Regions from separate parts of the Serratia sp. MMO-28 genome, predicted to be linked through region 2. Evidence: predicted binding sites of a transcription regulator. Region 2 holds the regulator's gene; each other region holds the start of a gene.
What was found. Region 2 encodes LexA, which represses DNA repair genes until DNA is damaged. Its sites were predicted from a motif close to TNCTGTATGTACATACAGNA; they were not measured.

Region 1 (3,280 bases), on a different contig from region 2:
TCCCACGCGAAGCCTCGGCGGTGGTTGCCGTGCCAGCAGCGAAAGCCGATGCGCTGAAAGCGTTGACCCAGCACTACCTGGCTATCCTGAAAAACGAGCTGGTCGCAAAAGAGAAAAACATCACCATTCTGCTGGATCCTGTCACCAGCCCATCGCAGGCTATGACTGCCAACTGCCAAGCGCGTTTTATCGCCCTGCTGAACGGCACGCCTAACGGAGTGATCCGCATGAGTGATGAGGTAAAAGGCGTGGTAGAAACCTCGCTGAACGTTGGCGTAGTGACCACCAGCGAAAAAGAAGCGGAGATCATTTGCCTGATCCGTTCGCTGATCGACAGCGGGAAAGATTATGTGGTGGGGATGCTGAACGCGCTGGGGCAATTGGCTAACGCACAGACTGAAGCCAAGGGCGCTTACCCAGGCTGGCAACCCGATGCTAATTCACCGGTAATGCAGTTAGTGCGTGAAACTTACCAGAAACTGTTCAACAGCACGCCGAACATTATGGTGATCCACGCTGGGCTGGAGTGCGGTTTGTTCAAAAAACCTTATCCACATATGGATATGGTCTCGATTGGGCCAACCATCACCGGGCCACATTCGCCGGATGAACAGGTGCATATTGCCAGCGTCGGGCAATACTGGCAGTTGCTGACCGCACTGCTGAAAGCGATTCCTGAGCGCAAATAAGCGCCGTGCTGCAAGGGTGCAATCTTGTGCCCTTGCGGTTCCCCCGTGATTACCACGTCAGCACCAGTTGCCGCTCAAGCTGCGGATCCAGCAAGGTGACATGCAGCCCAACCAAGCGCACCCCGCGCCCATCACGCCGCTCTTGCCACACTTTATGGGCAACGTTGATCAAATCCTCTTTATTCAGTACCGGCCAGATATGCTCCTGGGTGGTCTGCTGAAAATCCTGAAACTTCAGCTTCACCCCTTGCCGGGCGATATGCAGATCCGGTTTCACCTTGCGCAGCCGCATCTCCAGCTCGGGATAGAGTTTATCGATAATCAGCGTCTCACACTCTTCCCAGCGGTGAATATCTTGCGCCAGCGTGCGCTCAACGCCCACCGACTTACGCAGGCGATCGGGGGACACCTCACGTTCATCAATACCCTGGCTGCGCTCCCACAGCACCCGGCCAAATTTGCCGAAGCTTTTTAGCAAGGCTGCCAAATCGTATTTTTGCACATCGGCACAGGTGAACAACCCCAGATCTTCCAGGCGCTTGGCGGTGACTTTACCCACGCCAGGAATTTTACCGAGCGGCAGTTGCTGCAAAAACCCCGGCACCTGCGCGGGCGTAATCACGTATTGCCCGTTGGGCTTATTCAATTCCGAGGCAATCTTGGCGAGAAATTTGATTGGTGCGACACCGGCCGAGGCGGTGAGATGCAACTCATCGGAGATCGCCTGGCGGATCTCTTGGGCGATCAGCGTTGCCGAACCGCTGCACTGCGTGCTGTCGCTCACATCCAGATAGGCTTCGTCCAACGAAAGTGGTTCAATCAGTGAAGTGTAGCGGGCAAAAATAGCGCGGATATGCTGCGAGGCTTCTTTATAGGCCGCCATCCGCCCCGGTAACAGCTTCAGGTGCGGGCAAAGCTTGAGCGCCATGGCGGTAGACATGGCGCTATGCACCCCATAGCGGCGTGCCGGGTAATTGGCGGTGCTGATCACACCACGGCGATCGGCACTGGCCCCAATCGCCAATGGAATATCGCGCAGGCTTGGATCGTCGCGCATTTCCACCGCCGCGAAGAAGCAATCCATATCAACATGAATGATTTTACGCATTTCGCCCTCCCATAATGCTGTTTAAATATACAGTAAAATAAAAAGAACTCAAATGCGGAAATGAACAGAAGGGACAAAAAAAGGGTCCTGTGTACAGAACCCCGAGGTTGATGACAAAGTAGCTTTTGAACCCGAGATACTCGGGCCTAGCGCACCGAGGGGCGCTCCGGCGGCTTACGCCGCTACGACCCCTTCGGCACGCTCTCCCTAATAACGGGCTTTGTCAGCAGTCTGAGGGTTCTGCGTACCGAACCCCTTGATATTTAGCGGTTATAAGATGCGACGTTTTTCCAGTTGTTCACGCCGCAACGCCTCTTTTGCCAAGCGCTTTTTACGTGCATCGCAAGGCTCCGGGCAGTCGCAGACTTTTTCCATCCCCAATGCGCTGATACCACCGCAACTGCCTTGCAAGGGTTTACGCCGCAGCAGATAGCCGAGAGACATGCCGCCAATCACCAGCAGAAACAGCACAAAGGATGCAACGAATACCGTCAGCATAACCGCCTCACTCGCTTTTCTTCAGATAGGGTTTGAACGCCTCGGAGTAACGTTCTTCAAAACCATTGGCGGTTTTCACGATCATAAATACCGGAATCCCCATCAGGTTTGCCAGCGCCATGCCCCGTTCCGGCCCCATGACGTTCAAACCGGTGGAAAGACCGTCGGCAGTCATACACTGTGGGCTGATCACGGTAATCGACACCAGGTTATGATTGATCGGCTTACCGGTCGAGGGATCGATGGTATGAGAATAGCGCACTCCGTCGTATTCGAAGTAGTTACGATAATCACCGGAGGTGGCAATAGACATTTCACCCGGTTCAACCACCAGATGAGCCTGTTGCTCCACACCGGCTACCGGGCGCTCAATGGCGATACGCCACGGCTTCTTCTCGCCGTTATGGCCGCGAGTTCGCACTTCGCCACCGATATCGACCATATAGTTTTTGACGTGCTGTGATTGCAGATATTCGGCTACCACATCCACACCATAGCCTTTGGCGATAGAAGAAAGATCGACATACAGTTCCGGAATGCTTTTCACCAACGCATGGCCTTCAACCGACAGCTTATCGCTCCCGGTCCAGCTACGGCGCAGCTCCAGTTCGGCAACGGTCGGCACTTTATTCGGGCGGCCTTCGGGGCCAAAGCCCCACAGATTCACCAGCGGCCCCACGGTGACATCGAGCGCACCATCGGTAACCCGGTTGATGCGCAGCGCTTCCAGCACCACTTCCGTCGTTGCAGCAGAAACCGGGAAGGGTTTATTCACTTCGCGGCTGGCGTTGAAACGGCTCAGCTCAGAGTCTGGCCGGTAGGTCGACATCTGATCGTTAACCTGCTCCAGGCGCTTATCGATCTCGGCACGCAGCGTTTCGACTGCCGGCGTATTTTCCCCAGGGACAAAACGGATCGAGTAATAGGTTCCCATCGTTTTGCCATCGAGATTTTCCTGCTTTGGCTCACATCCCGCCAACAGCAA
Region 2 (3,280 bases):
ATCTCCAGCGAGTTAAGGGGATCGGGCAGATCCTGCGCCAGGCACTGGGTGCGCAAGGTGAGCAAATCTGCCTTGGAATTGTAAGGTAGAACATACAAAATTGGTCGTGAGGGATCCAACCCTAACTCCGTGACCGGATCTGAAGGGATAACCTTGCTTCTTACCAACATTTTCAGTGGTAAATTCAATAATTTATAATATATTTTACGCCAACCTAACATAACAACATAAAGCCTCTTGTTAGCAATGCGCCGCAAGCATACCAGAAACCGGGTAGCAGATCTGTGGCGTTGGGATTTCCCGAGGCGCGGGGACCTCTGGAAACATATAGTTAAATTATACCCTATGGATTGCAAGTTGCCGCTTGGCTGCGGCTTGAAAGACTATGGGTATATTACCTTTGAGAAAGGTGTCTTTTATATGGCAAATAAAGCAACCGGCCTGGCACGTATTATCAAGGCGGCAGGCTATTCATACAAAGGTTTAACTGCGGCCTGGCAGAACGAAGCCGCATTCCGCCAGGAATCAGTCGCGGCCGTGGTGGCCATCATACTGGCGATTTGGCTGGATGTGGGTGCGATAGCGCGCATTTTATTGATCGGTTCGGTCCTGCTGGTGATGATTATCGAACTCCTCAACAGCGCCATTGAGGCCCTCGTCGATCGAGTGGGAACGGATTACCATGAACTCTCGGGCCGGGCAAAAGACATGGGTTCGGCGGCGGTCTCACTGACGATTGTGCTGGCGCTGCTCGTCTGGGGCTCGGTGCTTTGGCAGCATTTCAGTTGAAAAGGGGCATAATGTTGCGAACTGCTTCGCTAATCCCTGATTTTTATTTATTCTTCGGTTCCCAATCCCGGCTTACCTGTATATACTCACAGCAAGACTGTATAAACAAACAGGGGGCGGAATGAAAGCACTAACTACCAGACAGCAAGAGGTCTACGACCTGATTCGCGATCATATTGCGCAAACGGGCATGCCACCAACACGTGCCGAGATCGCCATGCGTCTGGGATTTCGTTCGCCTAATGCTGCAGAAGAGCATTTGAAAGCGCTGGCCCGCAAAGGGGTGATCGAGATTGTCTCCGGTGCTTCGCGCGGTATCCGCTTGCTGATGGAAGATGAAGAAGGGTTACCTCTGATCGGCCGCGTGGCCGCCGGTGAACCTTTGCTGGCCGAGCAACATATTGAAGGGCACTACAAGGTCGATCCCTCCTTGTTCAAGCCTAACGCTGATTTTCTGCTGCGTGTTAACGGCATGTCGATGCGTGATATCGGTATTCTTGACGGCGATCTGCTGGCGGTGCATAAAACCCAGGACGTGCGTAACGGCCAGGTCGTGGTGGCACGTATCGAAGATGAAGTCACGGTCAAACGCCTGAAAAAGCACGGTAACGTGGTTGAGCTGCTGCCGGAAAACAGCGATTTCCAGCCGATCGTGGTCGATCTGCGCCAACAGAATTTCACCATTGAAGGTTTAGCCGTGGGCGTGATCCGCAACGGTGACTGGATCTAAACGTTATTGTTCTGATTGATACTCTATATACCCAAAATAATTCAAGTTGCTTGTAGGCGGCAACTGAATGAATCCCCAGGAGCTTACTCAAGTAAGTGACTGGGGTGAGTGAAGGCAGTCAACACCCAAGCAACTTGAAGTATGAAGGGTATATCTACATCGCTCCAGCTCTGGGGCGATATCTTTTCTAAACGCCCATCACCGCACGGCTACGGGAACATTTCACTATGCGCCTGATCTCTGCTTTTACCAGCGATACCGATAAAGCCTTGTGGCGCCTGGCGTTGCCGATGATCTTCTCCAATATCACCGTTCCCTTGCTTGGCCTGGTGGATACTGCCGTTATCGGCCATCTTGATAGCCCGACCTATCTCGGCGGGGTAGCCGTGGGCTCCATGGCAACCAGTTTCCTGTTCATGATGTTGCTGTTCCTGCGTATGAGCACCACCGGGCTGGCTGCGCAGGCGCTGGGCGCTCAGGATCCGCAACGGCTGGCCAAGGCCTTGATGCAACCGCTGTTGCTGGCGCTGGTGGCCGGATTGGTGATTGTGCTGCTGCGTGAGCCATTGATCACATTGGCGTTGCAGATTGTCGGGGGCGACAAGGCCGTCTTGGCGCAGGCGCGGTTGTTTTTGGAGATCCGCTGGCTGAGTGCACCGGCGGCACTGGCTAACATGGTGCTGCTTGGCTGGTTATTGGGCGTGCAGTATGTGCGGGCCCCGGTGATTTTGCTGATCGTCGGTAACCTGCTGAATATTGTGCTGGATATCTGGCTGGTGATGGGATTGGGCTGGAATGTGCAGGGCGCGGCGGCAGCCACGGCGGTTGCCGAGTATGTCACGCTGGTGCTGGGCCTGTGGCTATCGTGGCGGGTGCTGAGAATACGCGGGATTTCGCTGGCGATGTTGCGTCGGGCCTGGTGCGGTAATCTGCGCCGTTTGCTGGCGCTTAATCGCGACATTATGCTGCGTTCGTTATTACTGCAGCTGTGTTTTGCCTCGTTAACCATTCTTGGTGCGCGTATGGGCAGTGAAGTGGTGGCGGTTAACGCGGTGCTGATGAATCTGCTGACCTTCACCGCTTACGCGCTGGATGGTTTTGCCTATGCTGTCGAGGCGCATTCTGGCCATGCTTATGGCGCACGGGACGATCGCCAACTGCATAACGTATGGCGTGCGGCTTGCAGGCAAGCTTGCCTGGTGGCGCTCGCTTTTGCCGTGGTTTATGGGGTGAGCGGGCAGCAGATTGTGGCGGCCTTAACCTCGCTGCCGGAGCTGCGTGCGCTGGCAAACCAATACCTGCCCTGGCAAGTGGTGCTGCCGTTGGTGGGCGTGTGGTGTTATCTGCTGGACGGCATGTTTATTGGTGCGACTCGTGGGGCAGAAATGCGTAACAGTATGGCAGTGGCCGCCGCCGGTTATGGGCTGACGTTATTCACCTTGCCGATGCTGGGTAATCACGGCTTATGGTTGGCTCTGATGGTGTTTTTGGCCTTGCGTGGAGTGGCATTAGGGTGGATCTGGCACAGCCACCGCCTGCGGGGGACCTGGTTCCCATCAAGCCATAACGTTTGAGAGCGGGGGAACGTGGCACTAGGGGGCAGCATGGTTACCGCACTTATTTCTTCTTGATTGCGATACTGTGGTCATGATCGCAATCGTGCTTATTTTCGCAGGCTTCTACCTCAACGCAGGCCGAACACAGGCCATGGGCTTCAACCACGCTATGGCGCAGCGCAAATCCTGATTCGGTTGCCAGTTT
Region 3 (3,280 bases), on a different contig from region 2:
AACAGTTCTCGGTAAATGGTTAAAGTCAGGCTTTATGGAAAAACAGGTTTATCACTCAACAATTGCAGGCACTCCTCAGGGAGGGATCATTTCACCCGTGCTGGCAAACCTGACGCTGGATGGACTGGAACACCTGCTGAGGACGCAATATCCACGGCAGGGAAAAGGTTCAGGGGCGGGAAAAGCAGCCAAAGTGCATCTGATCCGTTATGCCGACGACTTTATTATTACCGGTGACAGCCGGGACACGATTAATAAAGTCATACCTCTCGTCGAAGCATTCCTTGCAGAACGTGGGCTGGAGCTTTCTAAAGCAAAGACCCGGGTTACCCATGTCTCTGAAGGTTTCGATTTTCTCGGCCAGAACATAAGACGTTATCCTAACGGAAAACTTCTCATTAAACCGTCCAGAAAAAGCATCAACACGTTGATCTCGAAGGTCAAAGCAATTGCTAATCAAATGATAGCTCAACCTGTTGCGTCATTGATCACGAGGCTAAACCCTGTGATCAGGGGATGGGCCAACTACCATCGTCATGTTGTTTCCAAGCGGGTATTCACTTATGTGGATCACCTGATCTTTGAAATTATCCGGAGGTGGGCCAAGGCCAGACATCCCCGTAAAGGGCTCAGATGGATTAAAAAGAAATACTTCGCTCAGGTGAAATCCCGAGACTGGGTTTTCAGCGGTCTATATCGGGATACTGTCACGGGACAAATTATGACTTTGAGATTAATTAACGCTCAAAGCATCAAAATTGTCCGTCACAGACTTGTTGCCTCAGCACTTAATCCCTATGACACGAATTGGGCAGATTATGCCCGAGCCAGATCTTCGCGACTGACTGCACCTGCTGCATCATTTCATAGTGGTGTTTGATAAGGCTTGAGCCGTGTGAGCTGGAAACTCTCACGCACGGTTCTTAGAGGGGGTGTCGGAGGTAACTTCGGCACCCTACTCGACAAACAGCAAAACGGCGTGAAACAGCCGTTTTTCATTTACCGAAAGGACGGAAATCCACTCCTGCTCGCAGCCATCGGGAAACAACCATTTGAAAGCGGAAATGACCTGGAAGGATTCCTGATCGTCACTGCAGCTGCGGATGAGGGACTGCTGGACATTCACGATCGGCGACCGCTCGTGTACTCACCGGCTGCCGCGCGTAAATGGCTCAGCGAAAACACAACCGGTAAAGAGGCGGAAGACATTGCCCGTGAGGGCAGTCTTCCCGCCGAAGATTTCACATGGCACCCCGTCAGCCGGGCAGTTGGCAATCCCGGCAACCAGGGCCGGAAACTTATTGAGCCACTGACCTAGCAGACGCTGAGATACGAGGCATCCACTCACAGGGTTATGCACCGTTTCTGTGGATAACCCACAGCTGTTTTATCCGCCAGAACAATGACCTGGTAATAGCCAGTAAAATTCTCCTTGCAGGACGGAAAATATCTTAAATAATACTGTATATATACAGATAAATTATGCCTATTATGAACGCCAGACAGTTGTACTTTTTTTCACCAGGCCAACCGGTCAAACTCCCGCTCTACGGAACACCATGCCCGGCAGGTTTTCCCAGCCCTGCCGATGACTATATAGAGCAATCCATTGATCTGAATGATTTTATTCGACATCCAGCTGCCACGTATTTCATCCGGGCAACAGGCGAGTCAATGAGTGAAGGCGGCATACTGTCAGGGGATTTGCTGATCGTCGATCGGGCTGAAAAACCCGTGCATGGCAGTATCGTGATCGCCGCGGTCGATGGCGAGTTTACCGTTAAGCGATTGCTGCTGACGCCCAGGGTTTGTCTGGCACCGATGAATCCCGCCTACAGCCCTATTTACCCCGAAACGCTGGAAATTTTCGGGGTGGTGATCCACGCCCTGCACTCATTTGGAAGGTGATCATGTTTATGCTGGCTGACGTTAATTCGATGTACTGTGCCTGCGAACAGGTATTCCGGCCGGACCTGAAAGGCCGTCCGGTGGCCGTGCTTTCGAACAACGATGGCGCCCTGGTGGCGATCAACCGGGAGGGAAAAAAGCTCGGTCTGAAACGTGGCATGCCGTTTTTTCAGGCTAAGGAAATCATTAAAAATAAAAAAGTAACTGTATTTTCAAGCAATTATTCCTTGTACGGCGACATGTCGGCGCGCTGCATGACGATTTTAGAATCCCTCGCGCCGGCGATGACGATCTATAGCATCGACGAGGCATTTCTTCACGTTGCCGGCATCGATGCCATAGAGTCATTCGAAGATTACGGGCACCGAGTGCGTGATACGGTGCTTCAGCAAACCGGGCTCACCTGCGGGATCGGCATTGCCCAGACAATGACCCTGGCCAAGCTTGCCAATCACGCCGCAAAAACTTGGCCGGCTACCGGCGGCGTCGTTGATCTGACAAGCCGGGATCGGCAACGACGACTGATGGCGTTGCTACCGGCCAGTGAAATTTGGGGATGTGGGCGCCAGTTGACCAAAAAGCTGGCTGCCATGGGGATCACCACTGCACTGCAGCTAGCCGACAGCAACCAGGCATTGATACGCAAGACCTTTGGGGTTGTGCTCGAGCGCACCGTGCGTGAACTGAACTGTGTGCCGTGTATCTCGATCGATGCGCTGCCGGCAAAGCAGCAGATCATCGTCAGCCGGTCATTTGGCCAGCGCGTCATGCAACTGCAGGACATGCGCCAGGCGGTGTGCCAATACGCAGAGCGCGCTGCCGAGAAACTGCGCCGAGAGAGGCAATACTGCCGGCACGTTTCGGTGTTTGCGCGAACCAGCCCCTTTGCACCTCACGAGCCGTATTACGCCAACAGTAATAGCGTACAGCTCATGCTGGCTACACAAGACACCCGCGATATCGTAGCGGCGGCAGTGAAAGCCCTCGAAGCCATCTGGCGCGACGGGTTTCGGTATCAGAAAGCGGGGATCATGCTGAACGATTTCTGTGACAAACCCGGCCAGATCGATCTCTTTGACGAACATCCACCGCGAGCCGGTAGTGAACAGCTGATGAAGGTTCTTGATAGCATAAATCAATCCGGACTGGGGAAAGTTTGGTTTGCTGGACAGGGGATAAGTAAAGCCTGGGCAATGCGGCGAGAACTGTTGTCACCCCGCTACACAACACGATTGAGCGATATCCCGAATGCCAGATTGATATAACCATAGTCTGCCAGTTATTAAATACCACAGACTTAAAAGATATATACACCCAAGAGCAGAAAATGTCGGGTACAGTAAAAGTATACGGGTAATACTACTTGTGGCGA

Region 1: a site for LexA is predicted at 1,813-1,832, ahead of dinB (DNA polymerase IV). Genes of this name have one in related genera too.
Region 3: a site for LexA is predicted at 1,460-1,479, ahead of umuD (translesion error-prone DNA polymerase V autoproteolytic subunit). Genes of this name have one in related genera too.

What each region holds. Positions count from the first base shown of each region.
Region 1 covers NZ_JBBCVB010000022.1:35,321-38,600, reverse strand. The annotation lists gene pepD (beta-Ala-His dipeptidase) at 1-689, shown strand, start outside; gene dinB (DNA polymerase IV) at 739-1,797, opposite strand; gene nqrM ((Na+)-NQR maturation NqrM) at 2,068-2,295, opposite strand; gene WG891_RS18705 (FAD:protein FMN transferase) at 2,303-3,280, opposite strand, start outside.
Region 2 covers NZ_JBBCVB010000028.1:30,627-33,906, reverse strand. The annotation lists gene plsB (glycerol-3-phosphate 1-O-acyltransferase PlsB) at 1-221, opposite strand, end outside; gene WG891_RS21310 (diacylglycerol kinase) at 421-789, shown strand; gene lexA (transcriptional repressor LexA) at 911-1,519, shown strand; gene dinF (MATE family efflux transporter DinF) at 1,747-3,093, shown strand; gene zur (zinc uptake transcriptional repressor Zur) at 3,137-3,280, opposite strand, start outside.
Region 3 covers NZ_JBBCVB010000006.1:107,317-110,596, reverse strand. The annotation lists gene WG891_RS07135 (reverse transcriptase domain-containing protein) at 1-880, shown strand, start outside; partial or broken gene WG891_RS07130 (SOS response-associated peptidase family protein) at 965-1,318, shown strand; gene umuD (translesion error-prone DNA polymerase V autoproteolytic subunit) at 1,492-1,908, shown strand; gene umuC (translesion error-prone DNA polymerase V subunit UmuC) at 1,911-3,173, shown strand.